DNA from 2 places in the Solwaraspora sp. WMMB762 genome. Region 1 is predicted to be linked to the other one. Evidence: riboswitches for the same ligand, from Rfam matches in the RefSeq annotation. Region 1 holds a riboswitch; the other holds the start of a gene.

Region 1 (13,946 bases):
CCGGGAGGCAGTGGCCGAACGGTTGCGCAACGCGCTGAGCGAGGGTCGACTGGATCTTGCCGAGTTCGACGAGCGGTTGCAGCTGGCCTACGCGGCGAAGACGTACGGTGATCTGGACGGACTGCTCGACGATCTGCCACCGGTGACCGCCGCCGGACGCTCGCAGTTGGTGCCGATCGTCGCTGACGGGCTGCCCGCCGAGTTGACTCCCGGCCCGGACGGCCGCTATCCCGGTGCGACCCGCCGGTGGCTGGTCAACGAGTGGGACGGGTACGGGACGGCGGTCGGGATCACCATCGCGATCTGGGCGGTGACCTGCGTCATGAGTCAGGACCTGCTGTACTTCTGGCCGGGCTGGGTGGCCGGCCCGTGGGGCGCGGTGCTGCTGGTGACCACCGTGCTGGGTCTGATGAAGGGCGAGCCGCAACAGTGGGCGGCCAAGCAGGCCCGGAGGCACCTGGCGAAGCAGGAGAAGGCGGAACGCAAGCGGCTCGAGCACGAGTCCGGCGGGGCCGATGGTCCAGCCCCGGGCCAGGGGTAGCCAGGTAGCCACCCGGCCGCACACACCGGAGGCCGCGCGGTCGGCCGGCGGTCGAAGGCCTGACCGGCTCACGGCGGTAGAAGGCCTGACCGACGGCCGGCGGGTTGCCGGTAAACTCCCTGCTCCTGCTGCTTTGTCGGGTATGCTGACCTGCGGCAGCGCGCGGTTTGCTGTCCGCGTGACAACCCGCGTACACTGATAGATCGGCGCACAGCGTCCACTCCAGCGTGCCTGCTCTGCGCTTCGGCAGGCCGTGTCTGATCGGGTGTCGCCTGGGTTTCCGTAACCCGGACCGAGCCCGTCGTCAGACGTCTGGAGCCGCGGCTGGCGCGGTCGAATCGGTACGGTCGGCAGGCCGGACGGGTCCGTCCGCGAATGGTGTTGTGAGCCGATCCCGAGCAACCGACGTCAGGACAGCGGAGGACATGCCGAAAAAAGACGGGGCCATCGAGATCGAAGGTCGAGTGATCGAGCCACTACCGAACGCGATGTTCCGGGTGGAGCTCGCCAACGGCCACAAGGTGCTGGCTCACATCAGCGGCAAGATGCGGCAGCACTACATCCGCATCCTGCCCGAGGACCGGGTCGTCGTCGAGCTTTCGCCGTACGACCTCACCCGCGGGCGCATCGTCTATCGCTACAAGTAACCGCCTGACGGCGGCCGGGGCGTCCCGTGTCCGTCCTCAAGCCCGCACCGTGTATGCGGCCGGGCGTCAACGGAAGTAAGGCACACCGTGAAGGTCAAGCCGAGCGTCAAGAGGATCTGCAACAAGTGCCGGGTGATCCGCCGGCACGGCCGGGTGATGGTCATCTGCACCGACCCCCGGCACAAGCAGCGCCAGGGCTGACCCCGAGCCGACCGGCAGGAGCCGGGCCGGCGACGGGGCGGTTCAGGCGGCCGATCGCACAACAGCACATGCTCGTTCCAGCCGCGAGCACCCGGTGACCATGTCGCCGTGTCCGTGGCGCAACCCCCGGTCGGAGGCCGGGGCCCGGCATGCCGGCCCGCCCAGGTGGGTGGTCGGCGAGGGCAGCCGGGGTGGGGCGGGCTCAGACCTCCGTGCACACCACTTGAGGAGTACGCCCGCACATGGCACGTCTAGTCGGCGTGGATCTGCCCCGCGAGAAGCGGATGGAGATCGCGCTCACCTACATCTTCGGGATCGGCCGGACCCGTTCGATCGCCACGCTTGCCGCGACTGGCATCGACCCGAACAAGCGGGTCCGGGACCTCACCGACGAGGAGCTGGTCCAGCTCCGGGATCACATCGAGGCCAGCTTCAAGGTCGAGGGTGATCTGCGTCGGGAGGTTGCCGCAGACATCCGCCGCAAGGTGGAGATCGGCTGCTACGAGGGCATCCGGCACCGCCGCGGGTTGCCCGTGCACGGCCAGCGCACCCGGACCAACGCCCGGACCCGCAAGGGCCCGAAGCGGACCGTCGCCGGCAAGAAGAAGCCGGGCAAGAAGTAGTCCTGGCCGACGCCGGGCTCGCCCGGATACCTCGATCGTTCAATAGGAGCGCAGAAAACTTATGCCACCGAAGGCTCGCGCTGGAGCCGCTGTCAAGAAGGTCCGGCGCAAGGAACGCAAGAACGTCGCCCACGGGCAGGCGCACATCAAGAGCACCTTCAACAACACCATCGTCTCGATCACCGACCCGACCGGTGCGGTGATCTCCTGGGCCTCCGCCGGCCAGGTCGGTTTCAAGGGCTCCCGCAAGTCGACGCCGTTCGCCGCGCAGCTGGCCGCCGAGGCCGCCGCCCGGCGGGCGATGGAGCACGGCATGCGCAAGGTCGACGTCTTCGTCAAGGGCCCCGGCTCCGGCCGGGAGACCGCAATCCGTTCGTTGCAGGCCGTCGGCCTGGAGGTCGGGCAGATCTCCGATGTCACGCCGCAGCCGCACAACGGGTGCCGTCCGCCGAAGCGTCGCCGGGTCTGAGAGGTTAGGAAGAGATGGCTCGTTACACGGGTGCTGACTGCCGCCGTTGCCGGCGGGAGAAGATGAAGCTGTTCCTCAAGGGCAGCAAGTGCGATGGGCCGAAGTGCCCGTTCGAATCCCGGCCCTTCCCGCCCGGCCAGCACGGCCGTGGTCGGACCAAGGAGACCGAGTACCTCCTCCAGCTGCGGGAGAAGCAGAAGGCCCGCCGGGTGTACGGCGTGCTGGAGAAGCAGTTCCGCGGCTACTACGAGGAAGCAGTGGCCAAGCAGGCGAAGACCGGTGAGGTGCTGCTGCAGATCCTGGAGTCCCGGATTGACAACGTCGTGTACCGGGCTGGCTACGCCAAGTCCCGGGACATGGCGCGCCAGCTGGTCAAGCACGGGCACTTCATGGTCAACGGCAAGAAGGTCGACATCCCCTCGTTCCGCGTCAAGGAGCACGACATCGTCGAGGTGCGGACGAAGTCGAAGGAGCTGACCCCGTTCCTGGTCGCCCAGGGCGAGGCCGGTTCCAAGACCGTCCCGGCCTGGCTGGAGGCGATCCCCAGCCAGATGAAGATCCTCGTGCACTCCATGCCGGCGCGTCAGACGATCGACACGCAGGTTCAGGAGCAGCTGATCGTCGAGCTCTACTCGAAGTGAGCCACCCCCGTCGACGGGGGGTCGCGGTCGACCGGCGTCACCGACGTACGGCACCGGCCCGGCCCCCGTCGATGGGCGCACGACCGACGGGCGTCATATAGCGGTCGCCCCGACCCAAGGAGAAGTACGTGCTCATCAGCCAGCGGCCGACTCTGTCCGAGGAGTCGATCAGCGACACGAGGTCCCTGTTCACCATCGAGCCGTTGGAGCCGGGTTTCGGCTACACGCTCGGCAACTCGCTGCGGCGTACCCTGCTCAGCTCCATTCCGGGCGCGGCGGTCACCAGCATCAAGATCGACGGCGTGCTGCACGAGTTCACCACGATCCCCGGCGTCAAGGAGGACGTGGTCGAGCTGGTCATGAACGTCAAGGAGCTGTGCGTCAGCTCCGAGCACGACGAGCCGGTCAGCATGTACCTGCGCAAGCAGGGCCCCGGTGACGTGACCGCCGGTGACATCCAGCCGCCGGCCGGGGTCTCGGTGCACAACCCGGACCTCAAACTGGCCACCCTCAACGGCAAGGGCCGCCTCGACATGGAGCTCACCGTCGAGCGGGGCCGCGGGTACGTCACCGCCGCGCAGAACAAGCAGGCCGGTGCCGAGATCGGCCGGATCCCGGTCGACTCGATCTACTCGCCGGTGCTCAAGGTCACCTACCGGGTGGAGGCGACCCGGGTCGAGCAACGGACCGACTTCGACCGGCTGATCATCGACGTCGAGACCAAGGCGTCGATCGGGCCGCGTACCGCGCTGGCCTCGGCCGGCTCCACCCTGGTCGAGCTGTTCGGTTTGGCCCGCGAGCTGGACGAGACCGCGGAGGGCATCGACATCGGGCCGTCGCCGCAGGACGCCCAGCTGGCCGCCGACCTGGCGCTGCCGATCGAGGAGCTGGACCTGACCGTACGGTCGTACAACTGCCTCAAGCGCGAGGGCATCAACAGCGTCGGCGAGCTGATCGGGCGGACCGAAGCGGACCTCCTCGATATAAGGAATTTCGGTCAGAAGTCGATCGACGAGGTCAAGATGAAGCTCGCCGGGATGGGGCTGGGTCTGAAGGACTCGGCGCCCAACTTCGACCCGGCACACGTCGTGGACTCCTTCAGCGAAGCCGACTACGACACCGACGACTACCGCGAGACCGAGCAGCTGTAACGCCGGCTGCCGCCACCACTGAGGAGCACCAACCATGCCCACGCCCACCAAGGGCCCCCGCCTCGGCGGCAGCCCCGCGCACGAGCGGATGATGCTGGCCAACCTGGCCACCTCGCTGTTCCGGTACGGCAAGATCAAGACCACCGAGACCAAGGCGAAGCGGCTGCGTCCCCTCGCGGAGCAGCTGATCACCAAGGCCAAGCGGGGCGACCTGCACTCGCGCCGTCGGGTGCTGACCGTCGTGCGGGACAAGGACGTGGTCTTCGAGCTGTTCGACCAGATCGCGCCCCGGTTCGCCAACCGTCCGGGTGGCTACACCCGGATCGTGAAGACCGGACCGCGCAAGGGCGACAACGCCCCGATGGCGATCATCGAGCTGGTCGAGGAGCTGGTGGTGACCACCCCGGCGCCGGCCAAGGCCGACCGTCGGGCGGCCGCCCAGCAGGACAAGGTCGAGGCGCTCGCCGGTGCCGACGAGGCACCGGCCGCGCGTACCGACGCGGACACCGCGGCCGACCAGGACGCCGAGCCGCCGGTGTCGGCCTCCGGTGACACCGACACCGCTGCCACCCAGGCCGCCGCAGGCGACAGTGATGCCACCCAGGCCGCCCCGGCCGGCGAAGGCGACAACAAGGCCTGAGCCGCCGCCGAAGGCGACGACACGGCCTGAGCCGGCGAGGAGCACAACCGGTGGGACCCGGCGCTGCGACAGCAGCGTCGGGTCCCACCGTCTTTCCGGCAACCACGCGACACAGGAGGATCAGGTGCGGCAGGGGTACGTCCGGCTGCGGCTCGATGTCGCGTACGACGGCACCGACTTCTCCGGCTGGGCGGTGCAGCCGCAGCGGCGGACCGTCGCCGGGGTGCTGACCGAGGCACTCGACCGGGCGTTCGGGCCAGGCGTCGCACTTGGGCTGACCGTGGCCGGGCGTACCGACGCGGGGGTGCACGCCACCGGCCAGGTGTGCCACCTCGACGTGCCGGCCGAGGTGTGGAGCGAACGGTCCGCGACGCTGCTGCGCCGGTTCGCCGGTACGCTGCCCCGCGACGTCCGGGTGCGGGCGGTCACCGAGGTGCCGGCCGACTTCGAGGCCCGGTTCGCGGCCACCTACCGGCGGTACGCGTACCGGGTCACCGACGCCCCGTACGGTGCGGAGCCGCTGCGCCGGCACGACACGCTTGCCTGGCCGCGTCCGCTCGACCTGGCCGCGCTGAACGCCGCCGCCGCCCTGCTGGTCGGCGAGCACGACTTCGCCGCGTACTGCCGGCGCAAGGAGCATGCCACCACGATCCGGCAGATCACCCGGCTGGACTGGCACCGGGACCCGGACGGGACACTCATCGGCACCGTACAGGCGGACGCGTTCTGCCAGGCGATGGTGCGCAGCCTGGTCGGGGCGATGCTGTTCGTCGGTGACGGCCGCCGGCCGGTCGACTGGCCGGGCAGCCTGCTGACCCGGCGGGAACGGTCCAGTGAGGTCACCGTCGCCCCGCCGCACGGGCTCACCCTGGTCGAGGTCGGCTACCCCACCGACCCGGCCGGGTACGCGGCCCGCGCCAGCGTCACCCGCCGGCTGCGGCTACCGGCGGCCGACTGACGGCCGGTCACCGAGCTGCTGCGGCGTCAGCCCCCGCGTCGGCCTCGTTCGGTGCCGCGTCGCCGTCGGCCGCTGCGGGATCGCCGTCGGACCCGGCCGGCTCGTCCGCTGCTGCCGGTTGCACCGCCCGCTTCTCCAGCACGTTCGCCTGCAGGTGCAGTTGCAGCATGTCGAAGAGGATCTGCCGGGCGTACGGGTCGTCGGCGGGCACCGGTTCGCTGTCGGCGCGGGCGATCACGCAGTACATCAGGAAGTGGCCGAGCGAGTGCCAGCCGACCTGGGCGGAGGAGAGCGCGATCGCCTCGGTCCCCTCGTCGGCGATCATGCCCTGAAAGCGGCCCTTCTCCTCGTCGACCATCGGTTTTATCCGGGTGTGTGCCCATTCCGCGCCGGAGGCGTCGGCCAGGTTGAACACCCCGGTGGTGATCAGATACTCGCCGGTCGGTGACCGTAGCGTGCCGCGGACCACCTGGTTGCAGCCGAGCTCGTCGAGCAGGGTGCCGATGTCGCCGGCGACCGCCGCCCGGCAGCGCTCCTCGATCTGGGTTTTCAGCAGCCGGTACGGCGGCTCGGCCGGGTCGATCACGATGTCACCGGTCGGGAAGACCTCCTCGACGGTGAGCGGCTGCGGATCGGCCTCCCGGGAGCTGATGTCCCGGGGGACCACGGTCGGTGCCGCCGCCGGGGCACCCGCCGCCGCCCGCCCGTTACGTTCGTCCACGACGATGAAGTACGAGCTAAGCCCGCAGACGCCGAGCATCAGCAGGACGGCGACACCGCTGATCACGACCTGCCACAGCTTCGTCGACGACCACACTGCTGCGGCCGGCCCGGGCGGTCGCCGGCCGTGAGGTTCAGTGGGACCGCCGGTCGGGGGTCGACGCGGTCGGGGGGTCCTGCCCGGCGGCGGGGCGGTGCCCGGCCGCCGGCGTCCGGCCTGACGACGTGTCCTGGGACTCCGAGGCGATCCGGGCGCGGTAGGTCCGCCGCCCGGCGGCGCGTCGCCCGCCGGGCTCGGTGCGGCCGGCGGCGGGAATGCCTGCGGGGGCGGGGATACCTGCGGCGGCCGGAATGCCTGCGGCGGTGGCACAGCGTAGTGTGCCGGGCCGGCACCGCGCTGCGGCGGCGCGACGCCCGGCGGTGGCACGGCGTAGCGCGCCGGCCCGGTGCCGCGCGGTACGGCGTAGTGCGCCGGCCCGGCACCCGACGGCGGTGCGGCAGGCGGCGGCCAACTCGGCCGCCCCGGATGCGGTTGGGGCTGGGCGCGGGGATGCGGTTGGGGCTGGGCGCGGGGGTGTGCTCCCGGCGGCGGCTGGACCCCGGGGCGCGGTCGCGGTGACGGCTGCCCACCGGGGTGTGCTCGGGGTATCGGCTGGGGCCGGGGGCGCGGTGGCGTCGGCGGTACACCGGCGGACCACGGCGGCCGAGCCGATTGATCGGGTCGAATCGGCCGGCGGTCCGCGCCGGATTCGTACCCGTACGTCATATCGCACAGGGTAACGGACGGATTGGGGGGAGAGCTGCCGGTCAAGACTTGCATCAATTGAAGACCGGGCATAAGCCACATCGATCATGGTGACCGCCGTCAACGCCGTACCCCGGGTTGGGCGACAATGCCCCGGTGACCGGCGACCACTACTTCAGCCCGCAACCCGGCACCGCGGACGTACGGTCGGAGATCGAGTTCACGGTGGCCGGGCGCGACTACCCGCTGACCGCCGCCGCCGGGGTGTTCTCCGCCGGCCGGCTCGACCCGGGCACCGCCGTACTGCTGCGTAAGGCCGACCTGCCCGCGCCGACCGACCCCGGTCCCTTCCTCGACCTCGGCTGCGGGTACGGCCCGATCACCTGCGTGCTGGCCGACCAGGCACCGGCCGCAACGGTCTACGCGGTGGACGTCAACGCCCGCGCCCGCGAGCTCACCCTGCTCAACGCCGGCCGGATCGGCGTCGCCGACCGGGTCCGGGTTGCTGATCCGGACCGCGTGCCGTCGGAGCTCACCTTCACCCAGCTGTGGTCCAACCCGCCGATCCGGGTCGGCAAGGCGGAACTGCACGCCCTGCTCGCCCGCTGGCTGCCCCGCCTCGCCCCGGGCGGCGTCGGCTGGCTGGTCATCGCCCGCTACCTGGGTGGCGACTCGGTGCAGCAGTGGCTGCGGGAGCAGGGCTGGCAGGTGGATCGGCACGCCAGCCAGAAGGGCTACCGGGTGCTGCGGGTCACCCACCACGCCGACTGACCGCCACCCCGGTTCGCCAGTGCCAGTGCCAGTCGCTCACCCGGCGGCGCGAATCTCAGCTGCCGACGACAGGCCCGATCAGGCACCATGCCGGGGTGGGATACGTGGACGTGGCCGCGGTGGGGCACACCCTGCCGGATGGTCGGGAGCTCTTTGCCGACGTGTCGTTCCGGGTCGGCGAGGGTGCCAAGGTGGCACTGGTCGGCCCGAACGGCGCCGGCAAGACGACGCTGCTGCGGATGGTCGCCGGTGACCTGCCGGTGGCCACCGGAGCAGTCGCCCGCGCCGGCGGGCTCGGCGTGATGCGGCAGTTCATCGGCATGATCGGCGACGACCGTACCCTCGCCGACCTGGCACTGTCACTCGCCCCGCCGCCGCTGCGGGCCGCAGGAGAACGGCTCGCCGCCGCCGAACGGGCCGTGCACGCCGCAGAGGCCGCCGGCGCGACCTCGGCCGCCGCCGAGAAAACCCAGATCGGGTACGCCAACGCCCTCGCCGCCTGGGGCGAAGCCGGCGGCTACGAGGCCGAGGTCGTCTTCGACACGGTGGCCACCGCAGTGCTCGACCTGCCGTGGGACCGGGTCCGTGACCGTCCCGTCCGGACACTCTCCGGTGGACAGCAGAAACGGTTCGCGCTGGAGCTGCTGCTGCGCGGCACCGACGAGGTGCTGCTGCTCGACGAGCCGGACAACTTCCTCGACGTACCCGGGAAACGGTGGCTGGAGCAGCGGCTGCGCGAGTCGACCAAGTCGGTGCTCTACGTCTCGCACGACCGGGAGCTGCTGGCCCAGACCGCCGACCGGGTGGTCGCCGTCGAAGGCGGCTCCGCCTGGACCCATCCGGGCGGCTTCGCCAGCTGGCACTCCGCGCGGGTCGCCCGGCACGCCCGGCTGGAGGAGCAGCGCCGCCGGTGGGACGAGGAGCACGAGAAACTGCGCGAACTGATGCTGATGTACAAGCAGAAGGCGGCGTACAACGACGGGTTGGCCTCGCGGTACCAGGCCGCGCAGACCCGGCTGCGCAAGTTCGAGGAGGCCGGCCCGCCGCCGCTGCCGCCGAAGGACCAGTCGCTGCGGATGCGGCTGTCCGGCGGCCGTACCGGCAAGCGGGCGGTGATCTGTGAGCAACTGGAGCTGGATGGGCTGACCTACCCGTTCGACCTGGAGATCTGGTACGGCGACCGGGTCGCGGTGCTCGGCGCCAACGGCACCGGCAAGTCCCACTTTCTGCGGTTGCTGGCGCGGGGCGGCACCGACCCGGACCCGGCGGCCGGCCCGATCGCCGGCGCGACGCTCGCCCCGGTGGCCCATGACGGCATGGTCCGGCTCGGTGCCCGGGTCCGGCCCGGCCACTTCTCGCAGACCCACGACCGGCCGGAACTGCTCGACCAGACCCTCGCCGACGTACTGTGGCGCGGCGACGACCACCGCGACGGGATGGACCGGCACGCGGCGATGGCCGTGCTGTCCCGCTACGACCTGGCCGGCCAGGGCGACCAGCGGTTCGGCACCCTCTCCGGTGGCCAGCAGGCCCGGTTCCTGGTGCTGCTGCTGGAGCTGTCCGGCGCCACCCTGCTGCTGCTCGACGAGCCGACCGACAACCTGGACCTGGCGTCGGCGGAGGCGCTGGAGGAAGGGCTGAAGGCCTTCGAGGGTACGGTGATCGCGGTCACCCACGACCGTTGGTTCAGCCGATCCTTCGACCGGTTCGTGCTGTTCCAGGGCGACGGGGAGGTGGTCGAGGTCCCCGAGCCGGTCTGGGACGTACGCTGACCGACATGGCTGAGATGATCTACCGCCGGTTGGGTGACTCCGGGCTGATGGTGTCGGCGGTCGGGGTCGGCTGCAACAACTTCGGCCGCAAGCTGGACGCGGCCGGCACCCGGGCGGTGGTCGACGCCGCACTCGACGCCGGGATCACCCTGTTCGACACCGCCGACATCTACGGCACCCCGCACGGCGGTTCCGAGGAGCAACTCGGGGCGGCGCTGCGCGGCCGCCGCGACGACGTGGTGCTGGCCACCAAGTTCGGCATGGACATGTCGGGGATGAACGGCGTCGACCACGGGGTACGTGGCTCCCGGCGGTACATCATGCGGGCCGTCGAGGCGTCGTTGCGCCGACTCGGCACCGACTACATCGACCTGTACCAGTTCCACGAGCCGGACCCGGTTACCCCGATCGAGGAGACCCTGCAGGCCCTGGACGACCTGGTCCGCGCCGGCAAGGTCCGCTATGTCGGGTGCTCGAACTTCGCCGGCTGGCAGATCGCCGACGCCGCGTGGATCGCGCGTACCGCCGGGTTGTCGCCGTTCGTCAGCGCGCAGAACGAGTACAACCTGCTGGACCGGCGGGTCGAGCAGGAAGTGGTGCCGGCCTGCCGGCGCTTCGGCCTGGGACTGCTGCCGTACTTCCCGCTCGCCGACGGGCTGCTGACCGGCAAGTACCGCCGGAGCGAGGCGCCGCCGCCGGGTAGCCGGCTGGCCGGCGAGAGCAGCCGGTACGCCGCCCGACTCGGCGGAGCGCCGTGGGACGTCATCGAGGCCCTCGACGCGTACGCCGCGAAGCGGGACCTGTCGCTGCTCGCGGTCGCGATCGGCGGCTTGGCCGCGCAGCCGGCCGTGGCGTCGGTGATCGCCGGGGCGACCACCCCCGAGCAGGTACGGGCGAACGCCGCCGCCGGGACCTGGCAGCCCGACGCCGCCGACCTCGCCGAACTGCGGTCGATCCTGCCGGAGCACGCCGGCCCCGGCGGCTCGCTGAGCTGACCGCCACTGCCACTCATGGCGCCGAGAGCTCACGGTGCCGAGAGCTCATGGTGCCGAGGGAACCCACATTGTTGTCTCGGGGCCGTTTTGACGACAATGACGGTTCCCTCGAGCTGATCCGCGTCACCGGCCGCCCCGCGCACCGCCCAGGGGCGATGCGGGGTGCCGCGCCGGGGGAGTGCCGGCAAGGCTGAGCCTCACATGATCCTGACTCCTCGGCTGGACTTCCGCCGATGATCGGGTACCCGCATTGCGTGGCGTGGAGACCGGCTGCGGATCGCGGTGCTTCGTGCCGATTTTCAGGCCAGCCGTCAATCAATGATCAATTAGCGGTTCGGCAATGGCGTCGTGGCGTTGTGGTAGAGATATGTCCACTCGATAGTGACTGTCGTCTGTCGATCATTCCGTCGTCGGTGAGTGGCATACCAGGAGGTGGCAACGTGCCCGCAGCATTGTTGAACTCGTCGGTGCCCCGACGGCAGCTCGGTCGGGAGCTGCGTCGGCTGCGTGAGCGGTTGGCCGGGGTCCCGCAGACCACGGCGGCCCGGGGAGTTGGAGTGGTCGGCGACCAAGCTGCTGCGGATGGAGCGGGGTGAGGTGCCGATCCGCGCCGAGGACGTGGTGCTGCTCTGTGAGCTGTACGGCGCGGACCTGAAGACCGTCGAGGCGTTGGCCGCGTTGGCCCCGAAGACCAAGGAGAAGGGCTGGTGGCACGACTACGCCAGCATCCCGTCCTGGTTCGAGCTGTTCGTCGGCCTGGAGGAGGCCGCCGCCCATCTCCGCGAATTCCATACGGAGCTCGTCTCCGGCGTGCTGCAGACCCGCGAGTACGCAACTGCCGTGTTCAGCGTGAACCAGGATGAAGTGCCTGCGGATGAGATCGAGCGCAGGGTCGAGATGCGGATGCGTCGCGCGCGGTTGCTGACCCGGATGGAGCCCTACCTGCCCAGGTTCGACATCGTGCTCGATGAAGCGATCCTGCGTCGACCGATCGGCAGCGGGCAGATCATGGCCGGACAGTTGCGTCGGCTGGCTCAGGCCGGGGAGCAGCCGAATGTCTCGGTCCGGGTGCTGCCGTTCAGCGCCGGGTTGCACGCCGGCCTGATGGCGCACGGTTCGTTCACTCTTCTTGATTTTCCAGAAGGGAACGAGCCGACGACTGTCTACGTGGAGGAGCTGACAGGAGCTCTGTTCCTCGATCGGCCGGATGAGGCTGAGCGGTACGCTTGGACCTTCACCGACATCGCTGGCCGGGCGCTGAGCGAGCAGGCCAGTCGTGACCTCTTCTGGCGGACCGCGAAGGAGTACGAGTCATGATCGATCTTTCCGGAGCTAGCTGGCGCAAGAGCAGCCGATCAAACAACCAGGGTCAGTGTGTCGAGGTGGCTGACGGGCTGGGTGGGGTCGTCGGGGTGCGGGACTCGAAGGATCCGGCTGGTCCGGTGCTGGTGGTCGCCCCGACAAGCTGGTCACGCTTCGTCGCCGCCGCCAAGGGCGGGGCCCTCACCAGCTGACGGCGGCGGTGCGCCGGCGGCCGGCCGGCGGTGAGCCTGGTCACGGCCGACAGCGGCGGGGCGGGCAGCGACCGAAGGTTGCCTCGGATCGGCCCTTGGCGGATCGACGAGACCGTCGTACGGTAACAGGCAAGTAACCCACGGGAGCCCGGTGCACCGGGCTGAGAGGGAGGCTGACGCGGCCTCCGACCGTAGAACCTGATCCGGGTAATGCCGGCGCAGGGAGGAGCGTTGCCGTGCCGTCCCTTGGGCGACTGCATCTGATCACCGACACCCGACCCGGGTGCGACCCGCTCGGCGTACTGCGGGCGGCGTTGGCCGCCGCCCACGCCGCCGACGCCACCGCCGACCTGGTCGTGCAGGTCCGGGTCGAGGACGACATGTCCGACCGGGACGCGTACGAGCTGACCGGCCGCGCGGTCGCCGAATGTGCCGCGTACCAGGTGACCTGTTTGGTCAACGACCGGCTGCACGTCGCGCTCGCCACCGGTGCGGCCGGCGCGCACGTCGGCGCGCTGGACCTGCCGGTCGACGCCGCCCGCCGGGTGCTCGGGCCGGCCGCGATCCTCGGTGCCACCGCCCGCGACCCGGCCACCGGGCGGGCGGCGGTCGCGGCCGGGGCGACGTACCTGGGGGTCGGGCCGTGCTACGCCACCGGCACCAAGACCGAGCTGCCCGACCCGATCGGGCCGGCCGGGCTGGCCGCCGTCGCCGCCGCCGTCGACGTACCGGTGGTCGCGATCGCCGGGGTCACCGTGGACCGGGTGTCGGACCTGCTGGCCGCCGGTGCGCACGGGGTCGCGGTGGTCGGCGCGATCGCCGCCGCCGCCGACCCGGGGCGGGCCACCGCCGACCTGCTGACTGCGGTACGGCAGCGGCCTACCGGCACCGACAACGGAGCGCCGGCATGACGGCGACGGGCAACGGACACGCCAACGGCTGGGCCAGCAGCCGGGCTGATGTGGCGGTGGTCGGCGGCGGGCCGATCGGGATGAGTATCGCCTGGCGCTGCGCCCAGCGTGAGCTGCGTACCGTGCTCTACGACCCGGCACCCGGATCCGGGGCGTCCTCGGTGGCCGCCGGGATGCTCGCCCCGGTCGCCGAGTCGCACTTCGGCGAGGCTGAGCTGACCCGGCTGCTGGTCGACTCGGCGGCCCGTTGGCCGGCGTTCGCCGCCGAGCTGACCGCAGTCACCGGCCAGGACATCGGCTACCGCACCGACGGCACCCTGGTCGTCACGCTCACCGGTGACGACCGACGCGAGGCGGAGCGGCTCTGGGCGTACCAGCAGAGTCTGGACCTGCCGATCACGCTGCTGCGCGCCACGGCGCTGCGGGAGCGCGAACCGGCGTTGGCCCCCAGGGTGCGCGGCGGTGCGCTGATGCCCGACGACCACCAGGTCGACCCGCGCCGGCTGGTCGCGGCGTTGGACACCGCGCTGGACCGGGCCGGGGTCACCGTCGTCCCGCAGCCGGTCACCGACGTTTCCACATTGGATGCGGCGGTGGTCGTGGTCGCCGCCGGCTGTGGATCAGCGGCGCTGACCGGGCTGCCGGTC
Region 2 (13,946 bases), 3.0 Mb from region 1:
GACATCCGCTACGGCCTCGACGACGACGATTCCCCGGTGGTCGGCATCCTCGCCACGATCACGTCGGCCGGGCGGGACGGGCGGATGGCCGCGATCGGCGTCTACAAGAGTGCCCTGACTCGCTCCGGCGTGGTGCAGCGCCGGCAGCCACTCAACGGCGTCGACCATCCCCACTCGTAGAGAAGCCAAAAAGGACCATGGACATCTGTGCGTTGACGAGCGCGGCGTTACTCGGTTTCCTCGCCGGGCTGTTCTCATTCCGAGTGAAGAGTCGCTGGTGCCCTCGGTGCGGCGAGCTGACCACCACCCCACCGTCTGCGAGGTGAGGCTGACGCACCTCAAAACGCGAAATGACGTGCGTCAGCCTCACCTCGCGGCTGCGGCAGCGGAAGGCCGTCGAGCGTTGAACGCCTCCGGCGCTGGCCACAGGATGTGACCAGCGCCGGAGGCTGGATAGGTGAGGCTGAACAGGTGAGGCGTACGGTCAGTGCTTGTCGGCGCAGCAGGGGGTCGGGTCGGGCAACTCGAACGGCCCGATCCGGCCCGGCCCGACCGCAGTGGTGATCAACGTCAGCACCCCGTTGATCCACTGCGGCCGGACGAAGTCCCGGGTCACCAGCGGAGTGTCCTCATCCGGCTGCGCGCCACCGAGCATGATGACCTGCTCGATCGCGCTGAACTCGAGCAGCTCCGCGACGGTGAGTGTGCCGACCAGACGGTCGACCCCGGGGTAGCGGACCGCCCGCCCGGACCGGCCGGCCCGGTGCTCGGCGGCGGCGAGCTCCGCCGCCGGGACCAGATCGGCCGGGGTGGCAGGCAGGTCGGGCAGCCCGTCGGGGGCGGCCAGACTGATCGCCACGTGCGGCCTCGGCGTCCGCACCAGATGGGTGCAGGCGACGAGGTCGGGCAGGTCGGCCACGCCGACGACGTCGTGCAGCCAGTGTTCGGCGGCAGCGTCGTCGGCATGCCCCAGACTGATTCCGATGACTGTCACGGCGGTGGCGGTGGCGGTGGCGGTCAGGATGGCAGGACCCAGATCGGGTTGCCGTAGAACCACAGGTCGAGCCAGGGGTCGGCGTCGCCGAGCACGTCCATCGCCGGGCCGTGCGGGTCGACCGCCGCACCCATCAGACCGGGCGCGCTGCGGTTGCCGTCGGTGCCGCGCACCCGGACGTACATCGGTCGGTCCACCCGGCCCAGCGGGTAGCTGAACGACACCCGCTTGCGGCCCGGCTGCACCTCGAACGAGGCGGCCACCCGGGTGGTCGGGGCGGTGAAGGTGTCCTGGTCGGTGACCGGTCCGGTGACGTCGCCGACGATCAGGTCCACCCGGGCCAGCTTCGGCACGAACTGCGCCCAGTTCGGCACGGTCGCCAGATCGATGTCCAGGGTCACCACGACCGACGTACCACTCTTGATCTTCAGCGTGCCGCCGAGCGTGGCACCGGCACCCGGCCGCTGGTCGTTGAGCCGGCGGACCCGCATGTCCAAGCCCCGGATCAGACCGCCGTGGTCCACCCAGACCCGGCCGGCCCGGATGGCGTCCATCACCGCGCGGTAGCCGAACGCCTGCGCGCCGACGTGGGTACGGCTGTACTGGCCCGGCCAGAAGTCACCGGCGGTGGTGATCAGCGGCCCGTACACCGGGTCGTTGTACTTGCCGTTGGCGTTGAAGTCGCTGTCCGGCCCGCGCATCGACGTACCCAGGTAGTTGATGTGCGAGTCGGAGTTGGCGCTGATCCACCACGGCTTGCCCTCGGCGAGCAGGCTGTCCCACAGCCCGCCCACGGTGGAGGTCATCCAGTCGAACCCGCCCCAGGTGCGGTAGCTCTCCAGCGGGTAGCCGGGGAACGACGCCGCCGACGGGCTGCCCTCGTAGTAGCCGCGGCCGCGACCCGGGCCGTTCGGCGCCGGCAGGCTGGACGCCTGGTGACCCGGGGCGCCCTCCATGCCGACCGCCACGGTCGGGTCGGCGTCACGCCAGGCCCGCACCTCGTGCGGCGAGTCGACGCCCCGCCGGGACGGGTGGTTGGCCAGGAACAGCGCACCACCGATACGGCGCCGGCGGACCTCGTCACCGAGGAACTTGATGCCGGCGATGGCGAGCGCCTCGTTCTCCGGGCTCGGGCTGCTGGTGCCGTTCACCGAACCGTCGTAGTCGGTCTCGAACTGCTTGAGTACGGCGACCTCGTTCGGCCCCGGCTGGACGAAGACCGTGCCGTGCTCGGCGGACGGGATGTTCCACTCCAGGCCCTGGTAGATCAGCAGGTCCTTGATTTCCTTGCGGGTTTCGACGATGTCCGGGTTGACCTTCTCCACCCCGATGCGGGAGTGGGTGGCGTTGCCGTGGTCGGTGATGACGATCCAGTCCAGACCGTACGCGCGGGCGTGCTTGGCCTGGTCGACCACCCGGTACATGGCGTCCGAGCTGTACTGGGTGTGGATGTGGTGGTCGCCGGCCAGCCAGACGAACTCGCCGTCGTTGGCCTGGCCACCGCCGGTGCCGCCGCCGCTGTGGTCGTTGGCCGGTGCGGCGTGCGCGGCGTGCCCGCCGGCCAGCACCGACGACGCGGCCGCGCCGGCACCGAGCAGCCCGGCGTTACGCAGGAAGGTACGCCGGGACGCCTCGGTCGGCGACAGTTCGGCGTCCGGCACCGACAGGTCGAGTGGTGCCGGTACGTCCGCACCGGTCGCCGCGTGGTCGTGGTGGTGATGATGGTGGTGGTGTCCCATCCCTGTTCCGCCTCCCAGATCAACTTTGTCGCGGTCAATCTCGTGGAGGTGGGGAAACAGCAGGCGACGTGCCGCCGTCGTCACGGCGCACGTGCCGTGAAGGTGTAGCCATGTGTGCATCTGTGGCACCTGGCGTGACCTGCTGATCTCTGTGCCGGGGGAGTGGCCGGGCCGGGCTCAGCCGATCACCGGGCGGAAGACCCCGGCGGCGAAACTGATCGCCAGCGACCCTCCGGCGACGACCGCGGCACCGGCGACCAGAGCGGCGTCGGCCGCTCCGAACCGTTGCCGCCGGGCGCTGGTCCGGGGGATGCCGGCGTCGAATCCCCGGGCGTCCATCGCGGTGGCCAGCCGGGTGCCCCGGCGGATCGCCAGGACCAGCAGCCCGAAGGCGGTCGCCGCGAACAACCGGAGCCGGCGCACCGGGTTGCGGCCCGCGTCGATGCCCCGCGCCCGGCGGGCCATCGCCAGCAGCTGCCACTCGGTGGCCAGCATCGGCACCAGCCGGAACGCGGCGAGCGCCCCGATCGCGAACCGGGGCGGAGCCTTGACGTTCTGCACCAGGGCGTCGGCAAGGTCGGTCGGGTCGGTGGTGGCGAAGACCAGCACCCCGGGCAGCGCCACGGCCAGCAGGCGCAACGCCAGCCCGAGCGCGGTGACCAGTACGCCGCTGGTGACCAGCACCGGCCCGGCGGCGAGCAGCACCGGGCCGGTCCGTTCGGCGGCGAACAACGTCAGGGTGACCAGCACACCGGCGGCGCTCAGCAGCAGCGGCGCCATCCGGCGCAGCAGGGCACGGTAGCCCAGCCCGAACAGCGGGACCACGGCGAGCTCGACGGCGATCGCGACGGCCGGCGCCAGCGGGTCCAGGGTGGCCAGCAGCAGCACCGAGAAGACCAGCGCGGCAGCGAGCTTCGCCACCGGGTTGCGGCGGGCCAGCGGCGCCGCCCCGGCACCGTCCGCTTCGCCGATCACCGGGCCAGCCGCCGGTCGGCTCACCGGGTCAGCCGTCGGTCGGCTCACAGGGTCAGCCGCCGGTCGGCGAGCGCGGCGACGAGGTCGACGTCGTGGGTCACCGTCACGATCCCGTGCCCGGCGTCGCGCAGCTCACCGAGCAGCGCGACCAGTTCGAGCCAGGTACGCCGGTCCTGGCCGAAGGTCGGCTCGTCGAGCACCAGCAGGCGGGGCGCGGTGGCCAGGGCGGTCGCCACACTCAGCCGCCGCGCCTCACCACCGGAGAGGGTGTACGGGTTGGCAGCCGCCAACCGGTCCAGCCGCAGCCGGTGCAGCAACTCGTCGACCACCGTGGCGACGGCCGACTCCGCCAGCCCGCACCGGCGCGGGCCGAGAGCCAGCTCGTCGGCCACCGTGGTCGCGACGAACTGGTGCTCCGGGTTCTGGAACACGTTGCCGATCCGGCGGACCAGCTCCGGTGCCCGCCACCGGTGCGGGGCCGGCCCCACCTGGCCGCCGGTCAACGCGGCAGTGGCCCGGACCGTTCCGTCGCTGGCCGCGACCAGCCCGCCGAGCAGCAGGGCCAGCGTGGTCTTGCCGGCGCCGTTGGGCCCCAGCACGGCCAGTGCCTCGCCGCCGCGTACCGGCACCTCGTCGGCGAGCGGGGCCAGTCGGGGCGCCAGCCCGACCCGGCCGGCGATCAGCAGCGGCTCGCCGGCCGGGGCGACAGGCCCGTTGCGCTGCGGCAGCGGCTGGTCCGGCACCCAGACACCATCGGCGGCCAGTTGACCGCCGTACCGGTCGAAGATCTCGTCCGGCTTGCCGTCGGCCCGCACCCCGCCACCGGCGGACAGCACCACCACCCGGTCGACCAGCGGCAGCGCCTGCGCCACCCGGTGCTCGACGATCACCAGCGTGGTGTCCCGGTCTCCGTCGAGCGCCCCGGCGACGGCGTCGCGGACCAGGTCGGCACCGGCCGGGTCCAGGTTGGCGGTCGGCTCGTCCAGCAGCAACAGACCCGGCCGCAGGGCGAGCGCCCCGGCCAGGGCCAGCCGCTGCTGCTCGCCGCCGGACAGCGCGGCCGTCGGACGGTCCCGGCCGTACCGGAAGCCGACCCGGGCCAGCGCGGCGTCCACCCGGGGCCAGATCTGGTCGGCCGGCACGCCCCGATTCTCCAGCCCGAACGCCACGTCGTCGCCGCTGCGCGCCATCACCAGCTGGCTCTGCGGGTCCTGGAAGACGATGCCGACCCGCTCGCGGGCCTTGCGCGGGTCGAGCCCGTCGACGGTGACGGTGCCGGCCTGCTCGCCCGAGTCGGCCGGCAGCAACCCGGCGATCGCCGCCAGCAGCGTGCTCTTGCCGGCCCCCGACGGCCCGAGCAGCAGGACCCGCTCGCCGGCGTCGACGCTCAGGTCGACGTCGCGGACCGCCCAGGCCCGGCGGCCGGCATGCCGCCAGCCGAACCCGCGCAGCTCCAGCCGGCTCACGACCCAGCCGGCCCTAGCTCGATCGCCACGGCCCCGGCCGGCCCCGGCCGGTTCACACCGCGGTGCGGTCGCGGCCGGCGGGGAACCGGTCGAGCACCCCGGTGCGGGCCAGGGCCCGGGTCAGCGCCACGCTGCCGGCACCGGCCAGCACGATCGCGCTGACCACGGTGACGATGAAGATCGGAATCCGGAAACTGACCAGGTCGTACGGCGCGTAGTAGCGGATCTGGTCGAAGATCGCCGCGCCGAGCCCGGCGGCGGCCCCGGCGGTCAGCGCCACCGGCAGCCGGAACGAGCGGTACGCCACCGCCAGGAAGACCAGCTCGGCACCGACCCCCTGGGCCAGCCCTTGCACGACCACCACGGCACCCCACTGGCTGCCCAACGCCGCCGAGACGACCGCTGCGACCAGCTCGCAGAACAGCGCGGCCCCCGGCTTGCGGATCACCAGCGCGCCGAGCACGGCCGGCACCAGCCACACCCCGTACAGCACCGCCTGGGCGGGCGGGAAGAAGGTGAACGCGGCCTCGGTGGCGGTCCAGATCAACCCCCACAGCCAGAAGACCACCCCGAACGCGACCGCGATCACCGAGGCGACCACGATGTCGACGGTCCGCCAGCTACGGTCGGCGGGCAAAGATTGCTGCGTCATACGTCGCTCCAACTCCCTGCGCTGGCATTACCCAGATCAGGTTCGAGGGTCTGCGGGACTTCCCGCACTCTCAGCGCTGCGTGCGCTCCCCTGTGGGACATAGGTTGTGCCACCGACGCTAGCACCGGTGGCACCGCGCCGACAGTGGGCGCGTCCCGGTGTGGTGGCGGGCACCCCTGCGCGGGTTATCGTGAACTGCCCGCCTTCACACCAGCGAGGGGACCAGCCCGCCGTGACCGCTGCCGATCGCACCGCGACGCGTCGGACGCGCCCAGGCGACGACATCGACTGGGCCGCACCGGCCGACGACGACCTGTCCGGGTCCGGCGGCGCCGCCGGACCGCCCGGTGGCCCACGTCCACCCCGACGCCGGCTGTTCGGTGACCGGATCGGCTCGGTGGAGGTGCTCGCCTTCCTGCTGATCGGGCTGGTGATCTTCCGCGAGCCGTTGGCCAACCTGATCTCCGACCCCCGGCTGCAGACCTGGACCACGGTCTTCGTGTCGGTGATGGTCCAGGCGATGCCGTTCCTGGTCTTCGGGGTGGTGCTCTCCGCGGTGATCGCGGTCTTCGTGCCCCGGTCGTTCTGGGCCAAGGCGCTGCCGAAACACCCGGCGCTGGCGGTGCCGGTGGCCAGCGCCGCCGGGGTGGTGCTGCCCGGCTGCGAGTGCGGTTCGGTGCCGATCGCCGGGTCGCTGATCCGTCGGGGCGTGGCGCCGGCCGCCGCGCTGGCCTTCCTGCTGGCCGCCCCGGCGATCAACCCGATCGTGCTGGTCGCGACTGCGGTCGCCTTCCCGAACAATCCCGAGATGGTCGTCGGTCGAGGTGTCGCCAGCCTGCTCGTCGCGGTCGTGATGGGCTGGCTGTGGCTGCGGCTGGGCCGTACCGACTGGATCCGCCTGCCGCACCGGCCCGACCTGGACGACCTGTCCCGGGCGCGGGCGTTCTGGGCGGCGGTGCGGCACGACATCATGCACGCCGGTGGGTTCCTGGTGATCGGGGCGATGGCCGCTGCCAGCATCAACGTGCTGGTGCCGGAGCGCTGGCTGCAGACTCTCGCCGACAACCCGGTGCTGTCCATCCTGGCGCTCGCCGTACTCGCCGTGCTGCTGTCGATCTGCTCCGAGGCGGATGCCTTCGTCGCGGCCTCGCTGTCGCAGTTCTCGCTGACTTCCCGGCTGGTCTTCCTGGTCGTCGGCCCGATGGTCGACCTGAAACTTGTCTCGATGCAGGCCGGGACGTTCGGGCGCAGATTCGCGTACCGGTTCGCTCCGGCGACATTCCTGATCGCCGTCGTGGTGGCGGTCGCGGTGGGGACGGTGCTGTTGTGAACAAACAGGCTCAAGGCGTGGTGCTGTTGCTGCTCGGCGGCGCGGTGGTCCGGGCCAGCGTCACCGACATGTACCTGCGGTACGTCAAGGAAGCGTTGCAGCCGTTCCTGATCGTCGCCGGCCTGCTGCTGATCGCCGCGGCGGTCATGACGCTCTGGCACGACCTGCGGCGCCGGTCGTCACCGGCCCCTGCCGTCGGCGTACATGCCGGGCACGGCCACGCCGTCGACGACGGACCCGGCGACGCCGCCGACGACGGGCACGGCCACGCCCATCACGAGCCGAGGGTGGGCTGGCTGCTGATCCTGCCGGTGCTCGGGCTGCTGCTGGTCGCCCCGCCGGCGCTGGGTTCGTACGCCGTCGCGCAGGCCGGCACCGCGTTGAGCAGCGAGCAGGCATCGTCGGACTATCCGCCGCTGCCGGACGGCGATCCAGCCGAAATCAGCGTGCTCGACTACGCCTCCCGGGCGATCTTCGACGAGGGCCGGTCGCTGGACGGGCGCGACGTACGGCTCACCGGTTTTGTCACCGACGGCCCGGACGGTGAGCCGATGCTCGCCCGGATCGTGCTCTCCTGCTGCGCCGCCGACGGCCGGCCGATCAAGGTCGGAATGGACGGCAGCGCCCCGACCGGGCTGCCGGCGGACACCTGGATCGAGGTGGTCGGCCGGTACAGCGACCGGATCGGCACCGACCCGGTGAACGGGGCCAGCATCCCCTACCTGGCGGTCGAGTCGTGGCAGCAGATCGACGCCCCCCGGCAGCAGTACGAGTAGAGGTTTCCCGCAGCGGGGTCCGGGGCACATTGCTGACCGCCGTTTGAGCGTGGGCGGTTCGGCAGGAGGACGAGCGGACGTGGACCGGGAGACTGAAAAGGAACGCTGGCAGCGCAACTTTTCCGATCTGCTGCAGGAGCTGAGAGTCGCCCAGACCGGGGTGCAGATCCTCTTCGCGTTCCTGCTGACCCTGCCGTTCAGCAGCGGGTTCCCCGACACGAACGGGTTTCAACGGGACGTGTACGTGGTGGCGCTGCTGGCGGCGGCGGCCGCCGCCGCGTTGATCATCTCGCCGGTGGCGTTTCACCGGGTGCTCTTCCGACGTGGCCGCAAGCCGGAGCTGGTCCGGTTCGCCCACCGGATGGCCAGCGGCGGCCTCAGCCTGATGCTGGTCGCCATGGTCAGCTCGGTGCTGCTGGTCACCGACTTCATCCTGCCCCGACCGGTCGCGTTCGTGCTCAGCGGCCTCACCGGGGTGTGGTTCCTGATCTTCTGGGCCGCCCTGCCCTTCGTGCACCGTGGCTGGCTGGACGGCGACGAGGAGGACGATGAGGACGAGGACGGCGACGGTGGTGCCGGGCGCGGCGGCCGGTCAGCGTCGGCCACGTAGGCCCAACGCCCGCAGCTCCAGTTCCGCCAACGCGTCGGTGACCGCCGGGTCGCCCCGCCGCCACCCGGCGGCGACGTCCGGGCCCAGCGCGGCGATGGTGCCGAGCGGGCGGGTGGTCAGCGCCCGCAACGCCAGCAGATCCGACCCGGCCGGTACGCCGCGCAGTCGGGCCGCCGCGCTCGCCCGCCGGATCCAGCGCACCCGCAACGGCAGCCAGCCGAACAGCACCAGACCCAGCGGGAAGACCAGCATCGTGCCGGCCAGCACCAGGGCCAGCTCACCGACCAGGTCCTGCTGTTCCTGCCCGGCGGCGGCGACCGAACGGGCCGCCCCGGCGGCCTGCTCGAACGGCCCGGTCAGCTCGTCGCCGACCAGCGGCACCCGGCCGACCCGGCCGCCGACGTCGGCGAGGTTGTCGGCCAGCCCGGTGCCGGCGTTCTCCAGCGTCCGGCCAGCGCCGGCAAGCTCACCGATCCGGTCATGCAGCGAGCTGGCGGCACGGATCCACAGGTAGACCCAGACGACGACGATCAGGTCGGTGGCGAGTTGCCGGGCGGCGCGCGGAAAGCGGTCGGCGTAGATCTGCATGCGCACAGCGTGCCGTACGAGGGCCGGGGCCGCGCGTGCGCAGTCACGTCGTCGGGGTACGCCGGGCGGCGCATTTCGGGCAGGTCCCGAAGATCTCCATCGTGTGGCTGACCCCGACGTACCCGTGCTGCGCCGCGATCCGTTCCGCCCAGCTCTCCACCGCCGGCCCGGCCACCTCGACCGCACTGCCGCACGAGCGGCAGACCAGATGGTGGTGGTGGCCCTGGCTGCACCGCCGGTACAGGTGCTCGCCGCCGGGCGGGCGCATCACGTCGACCTCGCCGGAGTCGGCCAGCCCTTGCAATGTCCGGTAGACCGTGGTCAGACCGACCCGGTCGCCCCGCTGGCGCAGCATGGCGTGCAGCTCCTGGGCGCTGTGGAAGCCGGCGAGCTCGTCGAGGATGGCGCTGACCGCGCTGCGTTGCCGGGTGTTGCGCACCGTCGAGGGTTCCGCGGTGCCGGGCGTGGTGTCTCCAGTCCTCATCAGGGCCTCCGGGACGGGTTCTGCCCGGGCCGGAGCCGGCGGCTGCTCACCGGACCTCCCGGGCATGACTGACAGCGTCCGCGACGATGTGCGCGACGTGTTCGTCGACCAGCGCGTAGGCGATCTCCCGGCCACGTCGGGAGCCGTGCACCACCCCCGCGCCCCGCAGCACCCGCAGATGCTGGGACACCAGTGGCTGCGGCGCGCCGAGCTTCTGCACGAGTTCGTGGACACACCGCTCGCCCTGGGCGAGCTCGGTCACGATCGCCACCCGCAGCGGGGCCGAGAGCGCGCGCAGCAACTCGCTGGCGCTCTCGTACCCGTCGTAGCCGTTGGCCATCGTCACCCCGCAACGGTAACCAATACCAGAGCCGGATCGGCAGGCAGGCGGCTCAGCGGTGCTCGTCGCCGGGTCTGTACCACGTCAGACGGGACGATCCGGGACACCTAGGCAGGACGTTCCGGGACCATCTCGGCGGGACGGTCCAGGACCACCTCGGGTGGCTCGACCTCGCGGGGCTGCCGGCGGTGGACGGCCAGCGTGCCGGCCCGGCGGCGCAGCAGCCGCCACGTCCCGGCACCGACGGCGGTGGCCGCGAAGGCGGCGATGGCCAGGATCACGATGGTCGCGCCCATCGCGGTGTCGGCGGTACCGGCCAGCCACACCCCGCCGCCGGCGGAGGCCGTACCGATGATCATCGCCACCGCCATGGTGCTGCGGAATCCCCGGGTGATCTGCTGCGCGGTCGCCACCGGGACCACCATCAGCGCGCTGACCAGCAGCAGGCCGACCGCCCGCATGGCGATGGTGACGGTCACCGCGGTGGTCACCGCGATCAGCAGGTTGAGGGTGCGCACCGGCAGGCCGGAGACCCGGGCGTACTCCTCGTCGTGACAGATGGCGAACAGGGCCGGCCGCAGCAGCAGCATCGCGGTCAGCACGACTGCGGCCAGCACCACGATCACCCACAGGTCCTCGACGGAGGCGGTGGTGAGCGAGCCGAAGAGGTACGCCATCAGGTTGGCGTTGCTGCGGTCGCCGGCCAGCCCGACCAGCATCACCCCGCCGGCGATGCCGCCGTAGAAGAGCAGGGCCAGCGCCATGTCGCCGGAGGTACGCCCGCGTTCGCGCAGCAGTTCGATGGCGACCGCGCCGACTGCGGCGGCGATCACGGCGGTGAGCACCGGGGAGCGGTCCAGCAGCAGACCGACGCCGACGCCGGTCAGCGCCACGTGGCCGACGCCGTCGCCGATCAGCGACATCCGACGCTGCACCAGATAGATGCCGAGGGCCGGGGCAGCCAGACCGATGACCAGGGCCCCGATCAGGGCCCGGATCATGAACTCGTACTGGAAGATACTCATGCGCTCCACATCCGGGACGGCTCCACCGCAGCGTGCGGATGGACGTGGTCGTGTCCCGGGTCCGCGTGGTGGCCGGCCGGCGCGGGCACCGGGCCGTCGTGCACCACCTCGCCGTGGTGCAGCACCACGGCCCGGTCGATCAGCGGCTGCAGCGGACCGAGCTCGTGGGCGACGAGGAGCACCGTACCGTTGCCGGCCACGAACGCGCCGAGCGCCCGGGCGAACGCCTCCTGGCTGGCCGCGTCGACCCCGGCGGTGGGTTCGTCGAGCACCAGCAGCTCGGGTTCGCCGGCCAGCGCCCGGGCGATCAGCGTCCGTTGCTGCTGGCCGCCGGAGAGCGTGGCCACCGGATCCCGGGCCCGGTCGGCGAGGCCGACGGCGGTCAGCGCCGCGGCGACAGCGGTGCGGTCGGCGGCGCCGGGTGGCCGCAGTACGCCGCGACGGGCCAGTCGACCGGAGGCGACCACCTCGCCGACGGTGGCCGGTACGCCGCTGCCGGCACCGAGCCGTTGCGGGACGTAGCCGATCCGGTGCCACTGCCGGAACCGCCCGGCCGGCACCCCGAACAGGTGTACCGAGCCGCCGCGCAGCGGCACCAGCCCGAGTGCCGCGCGGATCAGGGTCGACTTGCCGGAACCGTTGGCGCCCAGCAGCGCGACGACCTCACCGCTGGTCACGGTGAGGTCGACGGAGCGCAGTACGGTGCGGTTGTCGTAGCCGACCGCTCCGCGCGATACCTGGACGACGCTGGTGGTCACGAACATCCCAGGGCGTCGGTCAGATTGTTCAGATTGTTGTGCATCACCGAAAAATAGTCCCCATCGGCGTCCGGCTGCAGTCCCTCGATCGGATCGAGCACCGCGGTCTCGGCGCCGGTCTCGTCGGCGATGGTCTCGGCGACGCTCGGGCTGACCAGGGTCTCGAAGAAGATCGTCGTCGCCTGGTGCTCCCGGGCCTCCTCGATCACCTCGGCGAGGCGCTGCGGGGTCGGCTCGTCCTCCGGGCTCAACCCGGTGATTGCGATCTGGTCGAGCTGGTAGCGGACGGTCAGGTAGCCGAAGGCGGCGTGGCTGGTGATGATCTCCCGGCGCTCGCAGTCGGCCAGCCGCTCGGTGTACTCGGCGTCCAGGGCCGCCAACTCGGTGCGCAGCGCGGCGGCACGCTCGGTGTAGTCGGCGGCGTGGTCCGGGTCGACGGCGGCGAGTCGTTCGGCCAGCGCGTCACCGACGGTGGCGAACCGGGTGGGGTCCAGCCACAGGTGCGGGTCCTTCGCGCCGGTCTCCTCGGCGTGGTCGTCCGCCTCGTCGGCGTGGTCCGCCTCGTCCTCGGCGTGGCCGTCTTCGTCGGCGTGCTCGTCGGCGCCGTCGTGGTCGTGGCTGTGACCGCCGTCGGTGGCGTTCAGCAGCGGCTCGACCTCCACCACGTCGAAGGCATGGTCGCCGGCCTCCTGCTCCACCGCGGCGTCGACGGCGGGCTGGAAGTTACTCAGGTAGACGACCAGGTCGGCGTCGCTGACCTCGCCGATCTGCCGTGGGCTGAGCTCCAGGTCGTGCGGCTCCGCGCCGGGGGGCGCGAGACCGGTCACCGTGACGGCGTCGCCGCCGATCCGTTCGGCCAGGAACTGCAAAGGGTAGAAGGCGGCGACCACGCCGACCGTTGCGTCGTCGGCGGACCCGTCGCCGCCGTCCTGGGCGCAGGCGGCGGTGCCGCCCAGGGCCAGCAGGGCACCTGCGGTGGTGGCGACGGTACGGCGGAAGAGGTGGCTGTGCATGGGGCAACTGTCCGTGGTGACGATAATGATTGTCAAAAACGCATGGTTGCATGATTCGGTGCCGCCCGCGGCGAGCGGGCTGAAGCGGCTAGAACATCTTGGCGAGGGCGACCGCCACCAGCAGGGTGAGCGCCACCAGGCGAAACATGCGCCCGGCGGCCGGCACCGCCGGCCAGCTGCCACGTAGCAACCAGACCAGCCCGGCGGCCAGCACCAGCAGCGCCGCCGCGCCGACGACCCCAGGCGCGAAGAGCCCGACCAGGACGAGCACCAGGGCGGCGAGGAACGCCCCGGTCGGGCTGATCCGCCCCGAGCGGACCGGCGGCGACGGTTGCGTAGGCTGCATCCGACCGACTCTAGTCAGGAGGGGACTCGACGTGCTGGTGGTCAACCGGTTCGCCGTGCCGGAGGCGGACACGCCCGGCTTCGTCGATCGTGCCCGGGCCGCGTTGCGGGCCCTGGCCGGCCGCCCGGGGTACCGGCGCGGCGCACTGACCCGGGCGCTGGAGGACCCGCTCCGCTGGTGTCTGGTCACCGAGTGGGAGTCGGTGGGCACCTACCGGCGGGCGCTCGGCTCCTTCGAGGTGAAGGTGGACGCGACGCCGCTGCTCGCCGAATCGCTTGACGAGCCGTCCGCGTACGAGGAACTGGTCACCGCCGGGCCCGGAGAAGAACCCGCAGCCCACAGCAGTGACCGGGCGGCGGAGCCGGGACGGTGAGCCGGCGGGCACTACCCTTTGCCCCATGACCGATCCCGGACCGGCGCAACCGCGCCCGCCGTCCGCCGTGCCCGACGAGGCGTCCCCGTGGCAGGCACCCTCGCCGTGGGCTCCGCCGGATCGCCAGCCGCCGGACCGCCAGCCGCCGCCGCAGCCTGCTGCGACCGGACAGCCTGAGGCCGCACCGGACGCCACGCCGGCTGCCGGCCCGGTGACTCCGGTGCCCGGCCCGACCTACCCGGTGCCGGCTGGTCCAGGAGTCGCGCCGCCGTTCGCCGCTCCGCCGGCCGAGGGCCGTACCGCGCGGGTCTGGATCGGGCTGGGCGTCGCGGCGCTCGCGCTGCTGCTGTGTTGCGGTGGTGGCACCGTCGCGCTGGTCGGGCTGATCGTCACCGGCGCCGAAGCGATCGACGAACAGGCCCGGATCGCGGTCGGCGACTACTTCGAAGCGGTGAGCCAGCAGGACTTCGGCGCTGC

The links. Region 1 has a riboswitch for thiamine pyrophosphate ahead of ACN27J_RS24905 (thiamine phosphate synthase). Riboswitches for the same ligand answer to the same signal wherever they lie in the genome.
Region 2: another riboswitch for thiamine pyrophosphate. It lies ahead of ACN27J_RS11360 (ECF transporter S component); the one in region 1 lies ahead of ACN27J_RS24905 (thiamine phosphate synthase).

Annotation. Positions count from the first base shown of each region.
Region 1 covers NZ_JBMHMD010000001.1:5,544,481-5,558,426, forward strand. Annotated here, with positions in the region: gene ACN27J_RS24820 (DUF1707 SHOCT-like domain-containing protein) at 1-541, shown strand, start outside; gene infA (translation initiation factor IF-1) at 967-1,188, shown strand; gene rpmJ (50S ribosomal protein L36) at 1,276-1,389, shown strand; gene rpsM (30S ribosomal protein S13) at 1,632-2,012, shown strand; gene rpsK (30S ribosomal protein S11) at 2,074-2,481, shown strand; gene rpsD (30S ribosomal protein S4) at 2,496-3,122, shown strand; gene ACN27J_RS24850 (DNA-directed RNA polymerase subunit alpha) at 3,251-4,273, shown strand; gene rplQ (50S ribosomal protein L17) at 4,308-4,913, shown strand; gene truA (tRNA pseudouridine(38-40) synthase TruA) at 5,038-5,871, shown strand; gene ACN27J_RS24865 (hypothetical protein) at 5,879-6,658, opposite strand; gene ACN27J_RS24870 (hypothetical protein) at 6,726-7,103, opposite strand; gene ACN27J_RS24875 (class I SAM-dependent methyltransferase) at 7,493-8,107, shown strand; gene ACN27J_RS24880 (ABC-F family ATP-binding cassette domain-containing protein) at 8,203-9,879, shown strand; gene ACN27J_RS24885 (aldo/keto reductase) at 9,885-10,874, shown strand; gene ACN27J_RS24890 (hypothetical protein) at 11,315-11,470, shown strand; gene ACN27J_RS24895 (DUF5753 domain-containing protein) at 11,457-12,191, shown strand; gene ACN27J_RS24900 (DUF397 domain-containing protein) at 12,188-12,388, shown strand; TPP riboswitch at 12,519-12,630, shown strand; gene ACN27J_RS24905 (thiamine phosphate synthase) at 12,625-13,299, shown strand; gene thiO (glycine oxidase ThiO) at 13,296-13,946, shown strand, end outside.
Region 2 covers NZ_JBMHMD010000001.1:2,568,212-2,582,157, reverse strand. Annotated here, with positions in the region: gene ACN27J_RS11385 (hypothetical protein) at 1-180, shown strand, start outside; gene ACN27J_RS11380 (hypothetical protein) at 485-994, opposite strand; gene ACN27J_RS11375 (PHP domain-containing protein) at 1,018-2,733, opposite strand; gene ACN27J_RS11370 (energy-coupling factor transporter transmembrane component T family protein) at 2,911-3,708, opposite strand; gene ACN27J_RS11365 (ABC transporter ATP-binding protein) at 3,753-5,174, opposite strand; gene ACN27J_RS11360 (ECF transporter S component) at 5,227-5,826, opposite strand; TPP riboswitch at 5,823-5,928, opposite strand; gene ACN27J_RS11355 (permease) at 6,140-7,156, shown strand; gene ACN27J_RS11350 (TIGR03943 family putative permease subunit) at 7,153-7,932, shown strand; gene ACN27J_RS11345 (DUF6328 family protein) at 8,012-8,542, shown strand; gene ACN27J_RS11340 (hypothetical protein) at 8,525-9,130, opposite strand; gene ACN27J_RS11335 (Fur family transcriptional regulator) at 9,174-9,614, opposite strand; gene ACN27J_RS11330 (ArsR/SmtB family transcription factor) at 9,661-9,954, opposite strand; gene ACN27J_RS11325 (metal ABC transporter permease) at 10,062-10,979, opposite strand; gene ACN27J_RS11320 (metal ABC transporter ATP-binding protein) at 10,976-11,737, opposite strand; gene ACN27J_RS11315 (metal ABC transporter substrate-binding protein) at 11,734-12,750, opposite strand; gene ACN27J_RS11310 (DUF6703 family protein) at 12,839-13,096, opposite strand; gene ACN27J_RS11305 (antibiotic biosynthesis monooxygenase family protein) at 13,128-13,469, shown strand; gene ACN27J_RS11300 (hypothetical protein) at 13,690-13,946, shown strand, end outside.